DNA from 3 places in the Clostridium zhoujianii genome. Region 1 is predicted to be linked to each of the others. Evidence: a T-box and tRNA genes for the amino acid it is inferred to sense, from the RefSeq annotation. Region 1 holds a T-box; the other regions hold tRNA genes.
The links. The T-box of region 1 lies ahead of argS (arginine--tRNA ligase). A T-box ahead of a tRNA ligase gene usually reads a tRNA of that ligase, here a tRNA-Arg.
Positions count from the first base shown of each region.

Region 2: it has a tRNA-Arg gene. The T-box ahead of argS (arginine--tRNA ligase) is inferred to sense a tRNA for this amino acid. The anticodon was not compared.
Region 3: it has a tRNA-Arg gene. The T-box ahead of argS (arginine--tRNA ligase) is inferred to sense a tRNA for this amino acid. The anticodon was not compared.

Region 1 is NZ_JBPUTF010000001.1:830,425-838,088, reverse strand. It holds gene argS (arginine--tRNA ligase) at 1-1,237, opposite strand, end outside; T-box leader at 1,282-1,483, opposite strand; gene ACSYT2_RS03820 (Ppx/GppA phosphatase family protein) at 1,618-3,132, shown strand; gene trmB (tRNA (guanosine(46)-N7)-methyltransferase TrmB) at 3,197-3,832, opposite strand; gene ACSYT2_RS03810 (site-2 protease family protein) at 3,850-4,497, opposite strand; gene ACSYT2_RS03805 (dipeptidyl-peptidase IV) at 4,585-5,649, opposite strand; gene ACSYT2_RS03800 (phosphodiester glycosidase family protein) at 5,666-6,709, opposite strand; gene ACSYT2_RS03795 (biotin--[acetyl-CoA-carboxylase] ligase) at 7,014-7,664, shown strand, end outside.
Region 2 is NZ_JBPUTF010000004.1:22,385-30,048, forward strand. It holds gene ACSYT2_RS16055 (DUF1189 domain-containing protein) at 1-25, shown strand, start outside; gene ACSYT2_RS16060 (exonuclease SbcCD subunit D) at 94-1,299, shown strand; gene ACSYT2_RS16065 (AAA family ATPase) at 1,300-4,422, shown strand; gene ACSYT2_RS16070 (sensor histidine kinase) at 4,617-5,489, shown strand; tRNA gene ACSYT2_RS16075 (tRNA-Arg) at 5,561-5,635, shown strand; gene ACSYT2_RS16080 (zinc-ribbon domain-containing protein) at 5,972-6,124, shown strand; gene ACSYT2_RS16085 (Card1-like endonuclease domain-containing protein) at 6,261-7,385, shown strand; gene ACSYT2_RS16090 (phosphatidylserine decarboxylase) at 7,402-7,664, opposite strand, start outside.
Region 3 is NZ_JBPUTF010000006.1:28,905-36,568, forward strand. It holds gene ACSYT2_RS17760 (GNAT family N-acetyltransferase) at 1-679, opposite strand, end outside; gene ACSYT2_RS17765 (GNAT family N-acetyltransferase) at 851-1,378, opposite strand; gene ACSYT2_RS17770 (hypothetical protein) at 1,594-1,869, opposite strand; gene ACSYT2_RS17775 (YciI family protein) at 2,089-2,385, shown strand; tRNA gene ACSYT2_RS17780 (tRNA-Arg) at 2,468-2,542, opposite strand; gene ACSYT2_RS17785 (cation-translocating P-type ATPase) at 2,673-5,069, opposite strand; gene ACSYT2_RS17790 (DegV family protein) at 5,250-6,101, opposite strand; gene ACSYT2_RS17795 (staygreen family protein) at 6,183-6,950, opposite strand; gene ACSYT2_RS17800 (lysophospholipid acyltransferase family protein) at 7,081-7,664, shown strand, end outside.

The DNA.
Region 1 (7,664 bases):
CGATCTTCTTCGCTACTTCTTCTTTATTTTCTAAATCTGGATTCTTTTCATTTATAACTTCTAAAGTCTTATCTACTGATTCTCTTATTAGGTCATCTAATAATACAACCTCACCCTTTCTTGTTGAAAGCTTTCTATCAGCAAACTTAACCAATCCAAATCCTACGTGTGTACAATCCTTAGCCCATTCATGTCCTGAAAGCTCTAATACCTTAAATACTTGCTTAAAGTGTAATGCTTGTGGTGAACCAACTACATATACACTCTTATAGAAGTCATAAGTCTTCTTTCTATACATAGCAGCTGCTAGATCTCTTGTAGCATATATAGAAGCTCCATCCCCCTTTAATACGATACATGGTGGCATATTGTAATCTTCTAGCATTACAACTTGTGCTCCATTACTTTCAACTAATAAATTCTTATCCTTTAATTCTTGAACTACTACATCCATCTTATCATTGTAGAAGGCTTCTCCAGCAAATGAATCAAAATCTACACCTAAGATTCCATATACTCTTTCAAATTCCTTTAAGCTTAAATCTCTAAATCTAGTCCATAAAGCTTGTGCCTCTGGATCTCCATTTTCAAGGGCCTTAAAGTAAGCTCTTCCTTCATCTTCTAATGATGGGTCCTTTTCAGCTTCATCATGGAACTTAACATATATTCTTAATAGCTCATCAATAGCATTCTTTTCTAATGCTTCTTCATCAACCCATCTATGATAAGCAGATATTAACTTACCAAATTGAGTACCCCAGTCACCTAAATGGTTTATTCCAACTGTATTATACCCTTCTTTTTTGAACATCTTATATAGTGCATTCCCAATTGCAGTTGAGAATAAATGTCCAACGTGGAAAGGCTTAGCTATATTTGGTGAGGAATATTCAACACATACATTCTTTCCTTCTCCTACAGTTGAAGCACCATAGTTGTCTCCTTCTGATAATACCTTTTCTATAGTATTCTTAGTAAAATCACCTTTATCAGCAAAGAAGTTAACATAAGGTCCTAAATTTTCAATTCTTTCAAAACCTTCTTTATCTAACTTTTCACTTAATTCTTGAGCTATCATATTAGGTGCTTTTCTCATAACCTTTGCTAATTGGAAACATGGAAATGCAAAGTCTCCCATTTCTGGTCTTGGTGGAATTTCTATTAATTGCTCTATTTTTTCAATCTCTAAATCAACCTGTTCTTTAATTAATTTAGCAACTTTCTTTTTGTAATCCATAATGATCCTCCTCTAATTTTGAAAATAAAAAAACCGCCTCTATAAAAAGAGACGGAGTAATCCGCGGTACCACTCTAATTGCAATAAATGCCACTCAAACTAATAACGCAATCTCTTGCGGCATACCCTACTCATTTCAGGCTGCTTCTCCAAGGCTCTCTTCTACTTAACCTATTCACAGGGCTTACACCATCCCCCACTCGCTTACAAATTAGCTAAATATACTTTCCTCTTCATCGAAATTTCTATATTATTCTTCTATACATTATACATAATAATAAGTTTTTATGTCAATATGCAATTTTCATAACAAATACTTAATTTACTGTAGTATAATAGTAACAACAATTTAAATTTATAAATGACTTAAGGAGTTAATTATGAACAGGGTAGGAGTAATAGACATTGGTGCTAATTCAGTAAAATTTATGCTAACAGAAGTAGAGGAGGATGGCTATTTTCGAATAATAGATGAGTTAACCTCTTCCCTTAGGCTTTGTTATGATTTACTTGATGGGGATGAAATTTCAGATAAAAAAATAAATGAAACTATATCCACATTAAAAACATTTAAATCATTATGTTCAGTTTCAGGTGCAAATGAAATAATTGCAGTTGCAACTGATGCTTTTAGATTTGCAAGGAATAAAGATACCTTTATACAGAGGATCAAAGAAGAACTAGGTATAGATGTAGTAGTTCTATCTGCAGAAGAAGAAGTATATTATAACTATTTAGGTGTTATTAACAGTATATATTTTAATAATTCATTACTAGTTGATATTGGTGGTAGCTCTACTCACCTAGCTTGGATTATTGATGGAGATATAAAAGAAAGCGTAACTTTGCCTATTGGTACTGTAAATCTTACATATAAATATAATCTTCAGGATAGAATTCTTAAAGAAGATTTAGAAGATGCTATAACACATGTACAGGATCAGCTTAATTCTTTAGATTGGCTAAAGGAGGGTAAATTTGATTCTGTTATTGGAGTTGGTGGAACTCTACGTTCTCTTGGAAAAATTAATAGACTAAGAACTAGGTATCCTTTTGATATTAGTCATAATTATATAATGTCAGATTTAGACGTCCATGATGTATATAATTTAGTTAAGTGTAAAGACCTAAAGCTTAGAAGAAAAGTTGAAGGTCTATCCTATGAACGTTCAGATATTATTGTAGGTGGTTTGGCTATATTTAGCCAAATTATTGATGTTGTTCATAACCAAAGTATCATTATTTCTGGCAGAGGCTTACGTGAGGGTATTATGTATGAATATATAAATACTCATACTAATCCTATAACTGATATTTTAGATTATAGTATAAATGGAATATTGGAGAGTCTTAATATAAATAAGTATCATGCTAAAAATGTTTATTGGCTAAGTACAGAGCTATTTGAAGCCTTTAAACCCCTACATCATCTTAGTAATGAATATGATCATATATTAAAGACTGCTGCTATGCTTCATGATTGTGGTATTAATATTGACTACTATAACCACCATAAACATACTTTCTATATTATACTAAATTCTTATTTTAACGGATTAACTCAAAAAGAACTATTGTTAAGTGCTGCTGTTGCTGCATCCCATAGAAATAATAGTTACCATTTACCATTGCCTCAATTCTGTTCAATAATAAATAAATTAGATTTAAAGATAATAGCTGAGTTGGGCGTAATAGTTAGGATTGCAGAAAGCTTAGACAGAAGCTTAGAAGGTGCTGTTAAAAAAGTAAATGTTATTATAAATGATGAGGATGTAACTATACAAGTTTCCTCTCAGCTAGATTTGGATTTAGAAATAAGACAAGCTTTACGTTGTTCTTGTAAATTCAAAGAAGTATATAATAAAAATTTAATTGTAGAAAAAGTTGAATTTTAAAATAAAAGCGTGGATATGCCACGCTTTTACTTATTGATTAAGTTATAACCCTCTAGATACTCTATTATAATAAAGTTGCTGTTAAGCACATAGTCTTCATGCCTAAGCCTGTAAATTTAGTTTCATATTCAGTCATTATATTATTTTCAAAATCAGAATTATGTAGGTCGTATGTAATGAAATCTATTCTAAAACCACATTCTTTAAAGTATTCCTGTGAATCATTAAATAAATCTGTATCATCGGTTTTAAACCATACTTCTGAACCTGGCTTTAGGAACTTCTTATACTCAGTTAAGAATCTTGTATGAGTTAATCTTCTCTTATTATGTCTATCTTTTGGCCATGGATTACAGAAGTTTATATATAACTTTTCTATTTCATCCTTTTCGAATAAATCTGCAATAAAGCTAATATTTAAAGCTACTAATCTTGCATTAGCCACCTCTGCCTCCTGTACGTTTCTTAAGGCACATACTAATACTTCATCTTTAAGATCTACTGCCACATGGTTAATATTAGGATATCTAAGACAATTTTGAGTAAGGAATCCACCTCTTCCACAACCTAATTCTAAGTGAATAGGATTATTATTACCAAACTCTTCTTTCCACTTTCCTTTTAAAGCTGTAGGTTTTTTTATAAAAAGTTTGCTATCCTCTAATTCTGGTCTAGCTCCCCAATTCTTTCTTAATCTCATATTTACATCCTCCTAAGTTAGAAAATTAATCCTAAAAGGCTACTAACAATAGCCATTATAGTTTTCATTATAAATTTTACTGGAACCATTATAACATTTGATCCAACTAATAGTATACCTAGTAAAATAATATTTTGATATCTATACAAACTCTCTTGTATATTATAAAATAGATTTGGTTTTATATCTCTTAATATAGCAAAGCCATCCAAGCCTGGTACCGGTAATAAATTGAATATAAATAAACTAATATTTATAGAAAATACTGCCCACAATACCTCTACTAAAACCCTAAATACACCTATCGGCAATATTTCAGTATTTGCTTGCATTACTACCAATAATCCGTATATTAAGCATCCTAAAAAACCTAATACTAAATTTGCTAAAGGTCCAGCTAGTGTCACCTTTAAATCATCTTTATAATAGTTCTTATAAGCTGAAGGATTAGTTTGTACCGGTTTTGCCCACCCAAATCCAACTAATAATATAAGAAGAGCCCCTAATGGGTCAATATGCTTTATTGGATTTAATGTAAGTCTACCTTGGAATCTTGGAGTTTTATCACCTAATCTATCTGCCATCTTTGCATGAGCATACTCATGAAAGGTGAATGCTAATACTATTGCAGGTATTATATATAGTTTGTCTAATATATAGTCCATATTATCTCTCCATTCTAACTTTTATTATGTGAGTGGTATTATACCATAAAATAAGCCCTAAGGCATATAGCCTCAAGGCTTTAATATCTATTTTTTATCTTTCACTTCTTCCTTCTTATCTACATCAGATAAACTTTTTATGAATAACTTACCATTACTTGAACTACATATTATCTTATCTGTTAATTGAATAAACATTCCCTCATAGGAAATTGTATCACCAGTAGTTAAATTAGTTATCTTACCTTCAAGGTTATCATTTATCATAATCTCACTCTTTGAATTTACATGTATATCTTCTGGATTCTTCGATTTCTCTAAAGTCACAGTAGTCCATGATGAAGTATTCACATCTGCTTTACCGTATATTATCTTACTTATTTTATCCTCTACCATTTCTCCCATATAGATGTTATCATTATCATCTACGCTTAAAAGAGTTAGGTTTTTAGAATTATTAAATTTTAATTTATTAAGCTTCATATTTGTATATCTGTAGAATGTTTTATCTAAAGCATTTTCATAAACTAATTCATCTTTGTGCTGGAATACTTTCATACCACCAAAATTAGCAACTTTAGATGGAAGTTCTCTCTTCTTATCATTTATATCAATTCTATATATTGTGGAATTAAATCCACCTCTACTTACACTAACATACTTTGTACCACTACCTGAAGATACTATACTATCAATTTGCATCCCCTTCTGATAAGTACATAGTTCGTTAATAACTGGATTAATTGTTCCTGTTCTTGGATTATATGTGACTACCCTAATAATATTTGACCCTGAATCACCCTTTACTTTTTCCCCTATAATTAAATAGTTATCTTTGGGCAACCATGAGCTATAAATAATCTCTGCTCCCTTATCTACTAAAACTTCTTTTGTTTCTGAAGTCTTAGTATTAACTAACATAAGCTTATCTCCTTCTTTGTAGGATACATATCTTCCACTATAAGCAGAACTTACTTCTGTGGCACTTGTTGGAACATTTATACTTACTGCTTCCTTCTTTACTGCCTCAACCTCCTTCACCTTAAAATCAGATGAATGTTGAAACACTACTTTATCTAGAAATAATAAACCTGCCAGTTGCATCATTATTGATAGCATAGCCCAGGTAATAACCTTCTTAAACATGTTCATTTTACTACCTCACTTTCTACTTTACTATAAATGCTGATGCTATTGGTCTTTCACCACTTGTATTTGATGGTTCATTTATAACCTCACCATCATAATACATTGTTGTGGATCTTCCTCCATCAAGAAGCATTGCAGTAACACATTGTAATTCATACATTACTTCTTGAGCTTCCTTTACAGTAGCTGCTATTCTTGTTGCAGGTATCTTTGAATCTAAAGCAACCAATATTATTGAACCATCTGCACGTTGACCTATCATTGTCTTAGGTGAGGTCCCTAAACCACCATCTCCTGAAATTGGTCTCATTCTACCATTATAAATTAATACTGAACTGCCTCCATTAGGCAATCCAAAGCTTAAAGCATCTGTAACCCCTTCTTTTAATAATTCATCATAAGTAAAATCTCCTACGATTAATTTTCCATCTTTATTTATTGCTGCTACTGGTTGCTTTCCTTTAGTTGCACTATTATTCATATCTTTACCTTCTGATATCAGTATACCTGATGGAATACCTCCATTTGATGTCCATTCTTCTGCTCCCTGCTCATCTGTAAAGGCTCCTCCATTAATTGCAGCTATAGCATCATAATTTTCAGCTATCCTTGATGTAGATTCACCCATCGTCCCAATTTTTGAACTCACTCCAACCTTTACTCTCTTTGGATCTTTAACTATAAGTACATGACCTATAAATTTAGCTCCATTTTTTCCATCTAAAGTTTGTTCAATAATTGTATCATCTCTTCTTGTAGGAATATTTATAAGATTTAAATCTTGTTGTCCTAACTCCCCCTGTGATTCATTACTTCCTATAATTTCTGCAATTTTCTCATCAGATAAGAACATTGTTGCTAACCACTGATGACTCATTGTTCCCATAGCTGACCCTACATAAGTTCTTTTTGCTTGTTCAAATGGTCCATATAAAAGAACAAAAGGAGCTGTTGCTGCTGTAAAAACTATCATAAATACTAAAAATCCCAAAAACATTTTCCAACTAAATTTTCGCCTTTTTTTATTATTTTTATTTACACTTTTCTTTTCTATCTTTTTCATTTTATCCCTCTCCATACCAAACCTATAAAGTAATCAATTTATTAATTAGTCTGACTAATTATATAATTTATCAAGTATAAATTCAATAAAAGTAACATTATTTTAAACTTTTCCCAATTTATTCTCACTTTTGTGAGGAATAGACACCTTTTTCTATTATACTTCTATTTTTTCTACTTGTAAAACCATAATATTACTATATCTAATATTTCGCAATAATATCTCGTGGTAATAGACGCTTAAAATAATCCAGTTAAGTTATGGTATAATTATCTAATAATCATACATAACTAAGGAGATTAAAATGGATATAGATTTAATTAAAATGTTAAAAGAATCTGGTGATTATATTTCTGGTGAAGAGATAAGCAAATCATTTGGTATAACACGCTCCTCTGTGTGGAAACATATTAAAGCTTTAAAAGAGCAAGGATATAATATCGAAGGTATTTCAAGAAAAGGATACAAACTAATATCATCACCAGATTTATTATTAAGCACTGAGATTTCTGATAAATTGTCTACTTATTTTATAGGCCATAATATTGAATATTTTTCTGAAGTACAATCAACAAATGAAACTGCTAAGAATCTTGCTGTTGATGGTTTTAAAGATGGAACTATAATAATTGCAGAAGAGCAAAAAGGCGGAAAAGGTCGACTAGGTAGAAATTGGTCTTCTCCCAAAGGTGGTATCTGGTTATCAATAATTCTTAAACCTAATATTGAACCTATCCATGCATCTAAAGTTACGCAGATAGCTGCTGCTGCTTTAGTTAATGTTTTAAGGTCAATGGATATTAATGCATTAATTAAATGGCCAAATGATATCTACATAAATTCTAAGAAAGTCTCAGGTATATTAACTGAAATGAAATGCGATATGGATAGAATTAATTATTTAATTGTTGGTGTAGGTATAAATGTTAATCTAGATGAATCTGATTTAAATGAT
Region 2 (7,664 bases), on a different contig from region 1:
AAATGAAAATAGAAATATTCAATAAAAAGTGGCTATGCCACTTTTTTAATTTTATAATTAAATCAATGTATAGGAGTGTAAGGAGGAATAAATATGAAGATTATTCATACTGGAGATTGGCATATAGGAAAGCTAGTTAATGAGTTTTCAATGATAAGTGATCAGAGATATATACTTAATAAATTGATAGATTTAATAAAAGTTGAAAAACCAGATGCTTTAGTAATTGCTGGAGATATATATGATAGGTCTATTCCACCAGTTGAGGCTGTGGAATTATTAAATGAGACTTTTAGTAAGATACTTATAAATAATAAAGTGAAGATAATAGCTATATCAGGTAATCATGATAGTGGAGAGAGAGTTGCCTTTGGTAGTGAAATTTTAGAGAAAGAAGGACTATATATTTCAGGAACAATTAATAGTTCTATAAAAAAGATTACTCTTGAGGATAAGGATGGAAGTGTTAATTTTTATTTAGTTCCATATGCAGATCCAGCAGTAATTAGGAAGAAGTATGAAAATCCTAAGATTAGAACTCACAATGATGCAATGAAAGCCATTATAGAAAAGATAGAAGATGATATAGATTGTAACAGTAGAAATATTATGGTAGCTCACGGGTATGTTACATTAAAGAGGGAAGAAGCTATTGAATGTGAGGATGATAACAAGTATGAAGCAGCAGAATTAGAGATTTCAGATTCAGAGAGACCTCTATCAATAGGTGGAACTGATTTAATAGATGGAGAAGTATTTAAAAAATTTGATTATGTTGCATTAGGACATCTACATGGAAGACAAAAGGTTGGTAGAGAGGGAATTAGGTATTCAGGATCATTAATGAAATATTCCTTTTCTGAAATTAATCATAAAAAGGGTGTAGTTATAGTTGAGATTGATGGAGATAAGAACCTAAATATTAGACATGAGGAATTATCACCATTACATGATATGAGAATAATAAAAGGGCCAATAGAGGAGTTAATAAAGGCAGCAAGTGAAGATGAGAATAATAATGAAGATTATATTCAAGCTATTTTAACTGATGAAGGTGAAATAATGGATCCAATAGGGAAGTTAAGAGCTGTATATCCTAATATAATGCTACTTAAAAGAGAAGAGAAAAAGAGTATTGAGGGTAGTATTACATCAGCTTCAGCAGGATATAAAAACAAATCTGAGCTTGATTTATTTAAGGAATATTATGAAAGATTAGGAAGCGGAGAATTTAATGAAGTAAAAGAGAATGTTATAAAGAACGTTATTAATGAAGTTTTAAGAGGGGAGGGAGAATAAATGAGACCTTTAAAGTTAGTTATGTCAGCTTTTGGACCTTATGCTAAGGAAGAAATAATAGACTTTGAATTATTAGATGGAAAGAATATATTTCTTATAACAGGACCTACAGGAGCAGGAAAGACTACTATTTTTGATGCAATAAGCTATGCATTATTTGGAGAAGCAAGTGGTAGCACTAGGGAAAATGATTCATTAAGAAGTGACTTTGCTGCTAAAGATAGATTAACATATGTAGAGCTAGATTTTGAAATTAGAGGAGAAAAATATCATTTAAGAAGAGTTCCTCAGCAATTAAAGCCAAAGGTTAAAGGTGAAGGATTTACAACTCAAGGAGCGGAGGCTGAGCTAATATTACCTGATGATAGTGTTAGAACAGGTGCTAGTAATGTAAGTAATAAGATAAATGAGTTATTAGGAATAAATAAGGAGCAGTTTAAGCAAATTGTTATGCTACCACAAGGGGAATTCAAGAAGCTATTACTTGCAGATTCCAAGGAGAGAGAAGGAATTTTTAGAAAAATATTTGGAACGTACACTTATGAAAAAATTCAAGCTTTATTATTTGATAAAGCAAGGGTTTTATATAAGGATTTGGAGAAGGCAAAGGAAAGAGTGCTGACTAATGCTAAAAATATAAAAAGTGATGATCCAATAACAATTGGTGAATATATAGATTTCAATAATATTATTAATTTACTTGAAAATCTTATTAAAAAGAGCAGTGATAAGGGGAAGAGTATTGAGGTAGATTTAAAGAAGGTAAGAGAAGATATAGAAAAACTTCAAATGGATAGAGTGAAGGGTGAGAATAACAATAATCTAATCGAAGAAGAAAAGAAGGTAATTGAAAAGTTAAAGGTTTTATTAGATAAGAAAGATGAGGTAGATTCTAAAGAAGAATTATTAAGTAAGGCAAATAAAGCAAAAGAAATTATATATATAGAAGATACTGTAGCTTTACAAAAGAAAAATAACAAGGTAAAAGTTAAGGATAGAGATGATGTAAATAGTAACATCATAAAAATAAAGAATGACTTAAAGGAAGCAGAGTTTGCTTTAAAGATAGAAGAAGGAAAAGAAGGGGAAAAGGAAAAGCTTCTTGAGAGCGCCAGCCTATTAAAAGAAAAAGAGCCAAAGTTAAAGGAATTGGAAAATAAGATACAGAGTATTAAAAATTTAAAAGAAAAGTTAGAAAAAAATATCAAGTTATCTAAAATAGAAGAAAATGATATAAAGAGCTTAAAAGAAGAAAAATTAGAAAAAGAGAAGAGAAGTAAGGAGATTTCTGAGCTAGAAAAGAAGAAGATTGTATTAGAAAAGGATATAGAAGAAAAGAGCAAATTAATAAATATAGCTAGAGATTTATATACGTCTATTAAAAGGTATGAAGATGATGAAAAAAGTTATATGGATTTAAAGGATGGATTTGAGATTATAGAAAATAAATATAAGTCTTCCAAAGTTGAATATGAAACTAAGGAAGAAATATATATGAAAGAGCAAGCTGGTATTTTAGCTACAGAGCTACAGATAGGTACCCCTTGTCCTGTATGTGGATCATTAGAGCATCCTAATCCAGCTAAAAGGGTAAAAGGTGTACCAACTGAATTAGAGCTTAAAGAAAGTAAAAAGAGATTTGAGAAAGCTCAAGAAGAATACAATAAAGGTATATTATCTTTAACTAAAGTAAAGCAGGCAAATGAAGCTTTATTATCAGATGTAATTAATATAAAGCTTAGAGAGATTGATGAGTATATTAAATGTGGTACAGAATATAGAAAAGATTCTTTAGGTCTTGTAAAAGAGGCTGGAATTAAATTAAAGATTCAGTTAGATGAGCTTGCATTAATATTTAAGAAGCTAGAAAAAGAAGTACTAGAAAAATCATCGATAGATAAAAGAATAGAGGAAATAGATAATTTACTAAAAGAGAAGGAGGTATATTTCACCCAACTAAATAGTGAGTATACTAATATTTTTGGAGCTTTGAAGGGAGAAGAAGAGACACTTAAAGCCCTTGAAAGAGAAGTACCGGAAGATATGCGCTCCTTAGTGGATCTTAAGAATAGAGTTAGGATAATTGAGGATAAGATAAACCAATATAATAGAGCACTAAAAGAGTCACAGGAGAAGGTTAATAATTATAGACATAGGTTAGCATCAGAAGAAGCGAAGATAAAAGAAATAACAAAAATAATTATTGAAATAGAAGAAGATATAGATAATAAAGAGAGACAAATAGAAAATAAAATTAAAGAAGCTGGCTTTAGTGGGTATGAAGAATATGAAGGAGCTAAAAAAGCTGTAGAAAGTATAGAAAATTTCACAAAAGAAATAAATTCATATAAAGAAGAGTTAAAATCATTAAGTGATAGGAAAGTTGAATTAAAAGATAAAACAAAGGATATTAAGTTTGTCGAATTAGAGAAGATAGATGAGGAGATTTTATTAAATAAATCAAAGGAAGAGGAAGTTTCAAAGTTAGCAAAAGAAATCTATTCTGTAGTAAGTAATAATTCTAATATATTAAAAGAAATAAAGAATATACAGAGGGAATTTGAGGTAAAGGAGCAAGAATATAGGGTTATAGGCGAACTTTCAACTTTAGCAAATGGTAGAAAGAGCCCATATATAAGTTTTGAAAGATTTGTATTAGCCTCATACTTCCAAGAGATTATTGACTCAGCTAACTTAAGGTTGTCTAAAATGACTGGTGAAAGATTTATACTAAAGAGGAAAGAAGATAAGGGTAAAGGAACAGCACAGCAAGGGCTAGAACTTGAAGTATATGATAATTACACAGGTAAATCTAGGCATGTTAAAACCTTATCTGGAGGTGAAAGCTTTAAGGCATCATTAGCTTTAGCATTAGGGTTATCTGATGTAGTTCAAGCAAATGCAGGAGGAATATCCTTAGATACTATGTTTATTGATGAAGGTTTTGGAACACTCGATCCTGAGTCATTGGAGAATGCTATAAATGCATTACTAGACTTACAAAAGGGAGGAAGATTAGTTGGAATAATATCTCATGTTCCAGAACTAAAAGAAAGAGTTGATATGCAATTAGAGATAAAAGCATCCTCAGAAGGAAGTAGTACAAAATTTAATATTGTCTAAAGGGAAAGAGGAAATTAACATTCCTCTTTTTTAATTTAAATTATACTAAAAATAACATAACAAAATAAAAACTTCCAAAAATTTGAAAAAGATTATTGTTTTAAAAAAGGCAATATGATAATATAAAGTTATGGTTTCAATAATATGGAAATTTTTAAGTTATAGAGTTATTATAGTCATAGAAGGAGATAAAAATGGTTTTAAGGGCGGAAAGAAAGGTTGAAGTTGATAACTTAACAAAGGAAGAGTTGATTAGTATAGTTAGAAGTTTAGAGGAAAAGGTAAGTTTACAGGAAAACTTTCTGTTGAATATATCCCATGATTTAAGGAATCCTATTAATGTTATATTAAGCATAGTTCAGTGTATTCAAAGCAATAGTAAGGAAAATAATGATTTTAAGTTGTCTCCTAAAGGTAAAGAGTATAGAGACTTAATTAAAAGAAATAGCCTTAAAATGATAAAATTAATTGATAATCTAATTGATACTACTAAATTAGAAGGTAATTTTTATAGATTAAATAAAAGTAATATTGATATTATAAGTATGGTAGAAGCCACTGTTACCTCTATAGATGAATATGCAGAGCAGAAAGAGATTCAATTAGTTTTTGATACAAATGTTGAGGAGTGTATATCTGCTGTGGATCCACAAGCGTTAGATAGGATTGTAATGAACTTACTATCAAATGCAATTAAATTTTCACCTAAAGGAAGTCATATTTTTATAGATGTTCTTGTTGATGATAAAAATATAAAGATTTCAGTTAAAGATGAAGGTCCAGGAATACCTTTAGAGGAGCAAGAACTTATATTTAATAGATTTGTTCAGTCTACCCAAAATAAAAGAGGTGAATATACTGGAAGTGGGATTGGATTAGATTTAGTTAACTATCTAACTAAGGCTCATGATGGATTGGTTAAGTTAGTTAGTAAAGAGGGGAAAGGATCAGAATTTAAGGTTATTATTCCTAAGAAGATCATAGAAAATCAAAAAAGAGATTGTGAATTTGTTAAAAAGAATAAAGTTGAACAATTAGAGATAGAGTTCTCAGATATTTATTTATAAAAGAATAACTAACTTAATTTACTTGCGATAATCTTACCTTTATGTTAATATAATTTTGTTATTTAGTATTTGGGGTGTTAGTTAAACGGATATAACTTACCGCTACGGACGGTACATTATGGGTTCGATTCCTGTACGCCCTGCCATATGTGATTAAAGAATGACTATATCATTTGTATATAGTCATTCTTTTTTTTGATAGAGTTAAAAGTTTATATTTAGCGATAGGAAGAATAATTAAAGTAAAGCTATTAAAGAGATAATAGATACATTGAATTTGAGGCTAAGAAATTAATAAAATTATATAAAAAACAAAAAAAATGGTATTTTTTAATTTAGCTATTGCAAAATAGCAAAATATGTGTTATTATGAATAAGTAGCAGAGATGCTAACAACCAAAAAAAGTTTCGTTTATATAAATAGTTTTTCTTAATTGGAGATTATTATTAAATTAGAATCTTTTAAATTAGGAGGAATTATTATGACAGATAAAACAATAGTATGCAGAGATTGCGGTAGTGAATTCATATTTTCAGTAGGAGAACAAGAATTCTACAAGGAAAAGGGATTCGATAATGAGCCAACAAGATGTGCATCTTGTAGAAGAGCTAAGAAAGAACAAAATAGAAGATAATTTTGATTATTACAGGCTGTAGTTAAAACTACAGCCTTTTTTGCATTTTAAAATATATAAATCTTGAAATTGATAATTTAAAGAGTCTTTGGTTACATTAAAAGGTAAGAATTAATATAAAGGATGTTATAGTTTTATGGGATTTAGTTTAATAATTAGCCAATTTGATGAGCATAATGAAGTAACAATAATGTTAGCTAAAAAGTTTAATGTAATAAATATAGTAATGCTTGTGCAAAAGGAGGATTTGCCAAAGATAAGAGAGTTAAAAAAGATAGAAGATACCTTATATATAGAGGAAGTGATACTAGAGCCAGGGGATTCTGATTGCATAAAAGATACAATTGATAGCAAGAAGGATAGAGATATTCTTATAAATTTGACTGGTGGAGAAAGAATAAATTCACTAATCCTATTAAAGATTGCAATTGAATTAAAACTACAGAGTATATATGTAGATTTATTAAATAAAAAGAGGTACATATTAGGTGAGAACTTTAGAGTTATTAAAGAACAACTTGAAGATATGACTATAGAAGATATAACAAAGCTAGCTGGAGCTAACATAGTAGATGATTCATCATATTTATGCTCAAAGAAAGAGATAGTTGATTTAACAAAAGAAATACTTAGACATTTAGAACTATGGCATAAATATAAGCAGAGATTATATGATAACAATACCTTTAAGCATGATTATAAGGATACTTCTAAAGTAATAATCAATAAGTATTTATTAATCAAAGAAGAATTAACTATAGTATCTAATACTCTTAAATATTTAAAAGAAACAGGTGGACTGGAGTATTATAATAAAGGTAGTGAGATATTTGTTACCTTTAAAAATAATTACCTTAAAGGCTTTTTGTTTAAGAGCGGAACCTGGCTAGAGGTTTTGACTAATGTAGTAATTAATGAAATTAAAGAAGTTGATGAAGTAAAGAGCAGTGTAATATTTCTTTGGAGTGAAGGCGCAAAGAGAGTACGAAATGAATTAGATGTAATAGCAGTTAAAGATTCTGTATTACTATGTATATCATGTAAAGATAGTGATAAGTATGATGAAAATGCATTAAATGAATTAGAGGTATACAGTAATAGATTGGGAGGTCCTAAGGCAATAAAGATATTAGTGGCTACAAAGCAACCAATAAAGGTATCAGTAATAGATAGGGCTAAGGAAATGGGAATAAACTTAGTTATAGTAGATAAGAATATTGATGCATTCAAGAAAAAACTAACAAGTATAATAAAAAAATAAAGAAGGATAACCTTCTTTATTTTTTACATCCGATAGTTTCTCCTAGTAGAACTTTACATTCAAAACCTAAAGAGGTTTGGGTTAGTATATCTTCATGGATTTCTACTGTATTCTTCTTAAAGAAAAGAATTGTAGTAGAACCACCAAACTTAAAGTAGCCTTTTTCACTACCCTTAGTTACCTTAGTGCCAGGGATATAGGATTGTATTATAGTACCAACACATGTAGCACCAACTTCAACATGAATTATGTCTCCAAAGTTCTCGGATTTAAAAACAG
Region 3 (7,664 bases), on a different contig from region 1:
TTAATCCAATATCAAAAAAACCCTCATTATTTTCTATAGACACATTCATAAATCCAATAGTAATTCCATCAGCTTTAACTAAAAAAAATCCATTATTTCCATCTACTTTTTCTAGATATCCCTTAGCTTCTTTTAAATCAATATATGTTCCATGTGGCATGTCCATAAACGAACTATTATAATTATCTACATACTCATTTAAATTTTCAGCAGATATAGGAACTATATCTAGAATCTCTGCTTTACTTTTTCTTTCTTCTAATATCATAATAAATGATGAATATTCACTGTATAATTCAATAGCTTCTGCCACCTTTAATACATCATTATTTCTTATTCCTAATAAAATTTTAGTAGCACTATATTCTTTAGAAATTAATGATCCTCTCTCTATTAACTCTTTTAGCACCTTCTCCTTATTATCTATTCCCTCTAATATATCTATATTATGTATATAAGCAACATGCATAACTTCTGCTACTTCCAAAACCACTGAAACTTTACCTAATACTCTCCCATCTTCGAAGTAAAATAGTACACCCTTACCATAATTGTAGGTATCTATTTTAATATCCTTTTCTATTTCCATTATTGTTTTCTTTTCTTCTTCTCTTCTAGTAATAAATTTATAAACCAGATTTTTTTCTTTATTATCTAGTGATACATAATTTTTAACCATATATATTCTCCACTAACTATATTTTTATCCACATCTCTATTATTTTCAAATAACTTATCCACATTTACTCCATATATCCTATTAGTTATCAACAAATCACATTCTTGCGGTACAACTCTTAGCCTATTACTAAAAATTTAAAGACCTGGATATCTTCCAAGTCTTTATTAATTATAATTTTAAAGTATACTCTCTACCTTCATATAATTTTTTTCCCATATTACATTTATAGGGTATATCCTTAATGTATATAAATCCTAACTTTTCTAATACCTTCCCTGAAACAGGATTTTCTTTGGCATGCCTACCCCTTATTTCTTTTATCCTTAATTCTTCTTTTGCAAATTTAATAACTCTTTTCATTGCTTCTGTTGTATATCCAAATCCCCAAGCTTTTTTTCCTAAATTATATGCTATTTCAAATTTACCGTACTCTTCTTCAATATAGATTAATCCAGTCCCAATTAAATATCCCGTCTCCTTTGATAGAATTGCCCACCTATACCAATCATCAGAGTCTATTTTACTTGTTTCTTCTCTTATCCAGCTAATAGTTTTATTTATGTCATTATGACTAGTCCAAAACATATACTTGGCTACATCAGCATCACTTTCCCAACAATCAAAGACTTCCTGTGTATCTCCTATACAAAATGGCCTTAAAATCAATCTATCTGTCTCTAAAATTGGTGTCTTCATATATGTGGCCGCCTTTCACTTAATATATAAATAAACTATATTTCACAATTTTATACTATTACCAGATAAGTGTACCATATTTTGTAATATTATCATTATTAAATTTTCTTCTCTCACAAAAATAACCCTATTAAGTAGATATTGCACTAGAGTTTAAGTTACATCTACTCAACAGGCTATTAATCATATTACAACAAATATTATTCTTTTTAAATCTATTTAAATAATGATATTATATCTGGATTGATAAAATAACCTGCTGAAATTATTATCATTATAATTGCTGCTCCTATCAAACCTACACCTACAACTTTTATCTGTTTATGATAGTATTCATTTGTTGACTTCTCATATTTAGGTAAATAAATATATTTATATTTAACCCACTTAAGCTCTGCACCAATTAAGTTCGGTTTAATTATCGAAAATATTCCAAAAGCCATAAATACCATTGCTATAAATATAAAACCTAAGACTGTACTCATCATCAAATATTTCATCTCCCTTTATAATTATACGATTTATAATTAATTTAATTAATATTGTATCATATCGAACGGCTTTCCTAATAGCTGAGTCTCTATAAGAATTTCTTACTATATAGTCAATAACTAAATTAATTTCGCCATTTTATTTAATATATACTATCAACAAGTAATTAATATGATATAATATTATGTATACATTCCAAATAAAGGAGGATTATAAAAATGAAATTTTTTATTATAGAAGGTACAATAAATAAATCAGCTCCAATAGATGAAAATATTATGAATGAACATATAGCCTATTCTACAACTGCAGCAAATGCAGGATTAATACTAGTATCAGGACTTAAATCTGATGAGAGTGGTGGATTATCCATTATGAAAGCTGAGTCACTTGAAAAAGTAGAAGCTTATCTTTCCGCTGATCCACTTAAGGTTTCTGGTATCCAAGACTATCGTGTTATGGAGCTTACACCTCATTTCATTCAACCAATAGCTAATGAATGGTTTGGGAGATAACTCATAATATAAACTGATATACCTTAGTAAAAATAAAAAGAATGGATTAAACTTAATGTTTAAACCATTCTTTTTTCCTATTTGGTATCCCCAGTAGGAATCGAACCTACATCTATCCCTTAGGAGGGGACTATTCTATCCATTGAACTATGAGGACATATATTATTAAATTACATTTAAATTCTATTATAATTAACATTAGTTGTCAACATAATAGAACACTCTAATAAAATAAAAAAGAGCAGATGACAACTCTTACTTATATATCATCTACTCTACTAATTATCTTAAGCTACTTGAATATTTGCCTTTCCATTCATTAATCTTCTCACTACCACTACAGTTACAGAGATTAATGGCCATGAAGCAACTGTAAATCCTCCTGCTATAATCCACTCTTTAATAGTTATTGGTGTTAATGTAAATACCATTCTTCCCACAGGTGTCATATAACAAATTCCTATACACACTATCATTCCAATTACTAAGGATAACTTAAATTTTGTTACAGGTAATGCTACCCTTACTAATATAACTAAACTAATTCCAATAAATATTAAAAGTGCCACAGATCTACTATGCTCTACACTAGCTCCTGAAAAATATGTCATTGCATATCCTATAGTAACAAACACCACCATAATTATCCCATTAGGAATACTAGTTGATAATATCCGCTTCAAAAATCCTGCTTCAACTCTTCCATTAGATGGCTGTAATGCTAAGAAAAATGCTGGTATACCTATAGCGCAAGAGCCTACTAATGATGCTTGTATTGGTAGTAATGGATATGGTAGTACTAATGCTGAAAATATAAATGCTAAAAATACAAAGAATACTGTTTTAGATAAGAATAGTTCTGCTACCCTTTCTAAATTATTAATTTGTTTTCTTCCCTCTGCAACCACATGTGGAAGTGCTCCGAAATCTGAGTTTAAAAGCACTAATTGTGCTACTGCCTTAGTTGCATCTGAACCCTTTGCCATGGCTATACCACAGTCTGATTCCTTTAGTGCTAATACATCATTAACTCCATCACCAGTCATTGCTACTGTATGTCCATTTCCTTGAAGTGCTTTTATTATATCTTTCTTTTGATGTGGAGTTACTCTACCAAATATAGTGTAGTCATCTACTACCTTCTTTAAATCTTCTAATTCTGTAGGTAATGTCCTTGCATCTACATATTTATCATATCCTTCTACTCCAGCTCTCATGGCCACAGCCGATACAGTCACCGGATTATCTCCTGATATAACCTTTAAATTTACTCCCTCTTCTTTAAAATAAGTTAACACGTTAGGTGCTTCTTCTCTTATTACGTCCTCTATAAGAATTAATGCTTTTTCTTTAATATTTTCACATAATCCTTGTTTTAAGGATATCTGATCTACCTTTCCAAGTAATAAAACTCTTCGTCCTTTTCTTGCTTCTTCTTCCACTTTATCTTTAAACTCCTCATATTTATCACCTAATAATATTTCAGGAGCTCCCATTACCCAAGTTCCATAACCTTTTAATATAATTCCGCCCCATTTTCTTCTTGATGAAAATGGAATCTTTTCTAAAATCTCTACTTCTAGTTCTTCTGAGTACCTTTCTAGAATTGCTTCTTGTGTTGGATTTTTACTAGGTAAATTATGAACTAAGGCTGATAACACCTCATCTACCTCTTCCTTATTGCCATCTAAATTAACTATATCTACAAGCTTTAATTTCCCCTCGGTAATAGTTCCTGTCTTATCTACGCAAAGCACATCTACCCTTGCAAGTACCTCTGTTGCAGATAATTGTTGCACTAAAGTTTCGTACTTAGCAAGCTTAACTACTGAAACTATAAAGGTAGCACTTGTTAACAGTACTAATCCTTCTGGTACCATTCCGATAATACCAGATACCGCTCCAATTGAAGCATCTCTCCAGTTAGCTCCGGTAAACATCATTTGAGTAGTTGTTAAAATAATTCCTATAGGTACTATTAACCATAATAGCAACTTAATAACCTTAGTAATTGATGATTGAAGTTCTGAATTAATTATCTTAAACTTTCTCGCCTCATCTGCTAATTGAGATGAGTAAGTATGTGTTCCTACCTGTTGAACCTCTGCATACCCTTCCCCAGCAACAATAAAACTTCCAGATAAAATTTCATCACCTTTTTTCTTATATACTGGATCTGATTCACCTGTAAGCATAGACTCATCTACTTCTAACTCATCTCCATCTACTACTTTGCAGTCCGCTAATACTTGATTACCAGTAGATAAGTATACAATGTCATTTAAAACTAATTCTTCTACTGATATTTCTTTTATATTTCCATTCCTCAAAACCTTTGCATGAGCCATACTAAGAACTGATAGTCTCTCAAGGGTCTTCTTCGCATTAAGTTCTTGTACAACACCTATTACACTATTAACTACAATAACTACTGCAAAAATAGCTTCCTTAGGTGATCCAGCTATAATACAAACTAATGCTAGCACCACATTAAGAGCGTTAAATACATTAAAGAAATTTGCCCTAACCATCTGGCCTAATGTTCTAGATGGTGCCTTAGGTATTTTATTTACCTCTCCCTTTACAATCCTTGATCTTACCTCATTATCTGTAAGTCCAGTAACCTCACTTCTTATATTAAAAGATGAACTTATAATATTATTATTTATATCTTTACACTCCATGTCATACCCCTTATCACTATTCCTGCTTATGTACCTTATACTTTTATTCTAGAGTACCTTTCTTAAAATACTCTTAAATAAATAGAAAAAAAGACTTAATTATTAGTTAAACTTCTTAATTTTATCTTATTATCTATTTGTACTAATCTAAGCAAAAAAAAGAAGAGCCTTAAGCTCTCCTTATCTTTCTGTGTAGTATGCAACTCCAATGCTCCCAGGTCCAACATGTAATCCAATGATTGGCCCTATAGATTGTATCCCTACAGCTCTACCTAATTTTTCTTCTAATCTTTTAGCAAGTTCTAATCCTTCATCCTCACAATTAATATGATGAACTATAACTTCTCCTAATCCATTAGAATCTATATCCTTAATAACTTTATTTACTATTGTATCTACTGCTTTCTTTTTAGTTCTTACTTTGTCAAAAACAGTTGTCTGCCCTTTCTCTACTGTTAGGATAGGTCTAATTTGAAGAATCGTTCCAAATAAAGCTGATGCACCACCTATTCTTCCGCCCTTTTTCAAATATTTAAGGGTGTCTGGTACAAATAAGAATCTACTAGTATCTATTACCTTCTTTGCTATAGATACAACTTCCTCTATAGATTTACCTTCCTTTGCTGCCCTTGCTGCTTGAAGTGCTTGGAATCCCATTTGCATACAATTCGTTCTAGAGTCTATTAACTCTATTCTTGCATCTGGATATTCTTCTAATACCATTTCCTTCACTAAATGTGAACTTGAATATGTGCCACTCATATCAGAAGATAGAAATATTCCTACTACATCATCTCCATTACTTACTTTAGCTTTAAATAGCTTTAAAAGTTCATCCATACTAGGTTGTGAAGATGTTGGTATTTCCCCTGACTCATCCATCATTTTATAAAATTCTACGTTGTCTAAATCTACTTCCCTATAACTCTCTCCATTTAAAACAACGTTTAATGACACGATAGAAATATCATATTCATCAACTAGTTCTTTAGGGATATAACCTGTACTATCAGTTATTATCTTTACTCCCATTTTATCCTCCTAAATGTATATAGTCCCAATAATTTATAATGAAATTATATCATATATATACTAACCAGTTCATACCTGATTTTACCTCGGATTCTTCACTGATTCCAATCTAACTTGGTCAGGCTTTATCAGAAACTCTAAAATCACATTATTCTTATTTGGACCTGGAATATTTAATCCTGTTCTTACTCCAACTACAACTATATAACTTCCCTTACAAGCAAATGGTGGATTTAATGGTCTTATTGACATAATTTCAGCAAAAGTAGCACAGAAAACAAACTTATTTCCATACAATTTCTTTAACTCTCTATCTATATGTGGAGTAAGCAAAGTTATTATAACTTTATCTCGCGTCAATGGAGGTACTATTCTTTCATCCTCATTTGATCTTGCTTCGCCTATTATATAATCTTTTACAGCTCCCCATCTCTCTACCTTATTATAATTCTCATCATTTGAATTAAAATATACAATAACTGGGGAATTAATTAACTCTTTTCTGTTCATATATAATTTTCTATCACCATATATAATTGTTTTTAACGCTAATGGTAATTCTTTTCTAAAAATAACATCTCGTTCTTCTAAATTTTTATTAGATAATTCACTATCTAAATGTAAATCTACTTTTAAAATATATGTTTCAGCTACCTTTTCCCATGTTGCTAATACCTCATCCCTTATTTCCTCAAGTCTATTACAGGCATAATTCTCTCCTATATATAAAAATAGATCACCTGTCTCATCAGAATGGGTTAAGGTATATTTTCTGGGCATTATCTCAGTGCTAGTCTCCATACCCTCTTCAAAATCAATAAATAATTTTTCTTTTAAATAATCTGACAACCTTATACTCCTAAACTATTATTTCCTATTCATTTATATGAAGTAACTCTACTATTAGTTCTTTAATTTATATCATAGATGTAATATACTATTTTATATGAAATCATTTGAAGATAGGAAGGGTTTATATATGTTAAGAACAATATTATTTTATCCTGGTGTAATCCTAAGTATATTTGTAACTACTATTGCATTACCTAGGGCAAACTATTTAAAGCGTAAAGGAAGAGTAGATGAAGCAACTGAATTTATTCACAAAATAACCCATAGGTGGGCAAAGTTTATAATGAAGATTAGCGGAGCTAAAGTAACTGTTAGGGGGCTAGAGAATATTCCAAAGGATCAAACAGTTGTATTTATGGCAAATCACCAAAGTCACTTTGATATACCACTAATTATGAGTACTATTGATGTACCAAAAGGATTTATCGCAAAAAAAGAGCTCGAAAAATGGCCCGGTGTTAGTACATGGATGAAACAAATAAGGTGTATATTTATGGATAGAGATAATCTTCGTAAATCTGCTGAATCTATAGTTCAAGGTATCAACATTATCAAAAGCGGATACTCCATGGTAATATTCCCTGAAGGTACTAGAAGTAAAGGTGGAGATACCCATGATTTTAAAGGGGGTAGCTTTAAACTTGCTACCAAACCTAAGGTTCCTATAGTACCAATTACTATAAATGGTACGTATAAACTTCTAGAGCAAAA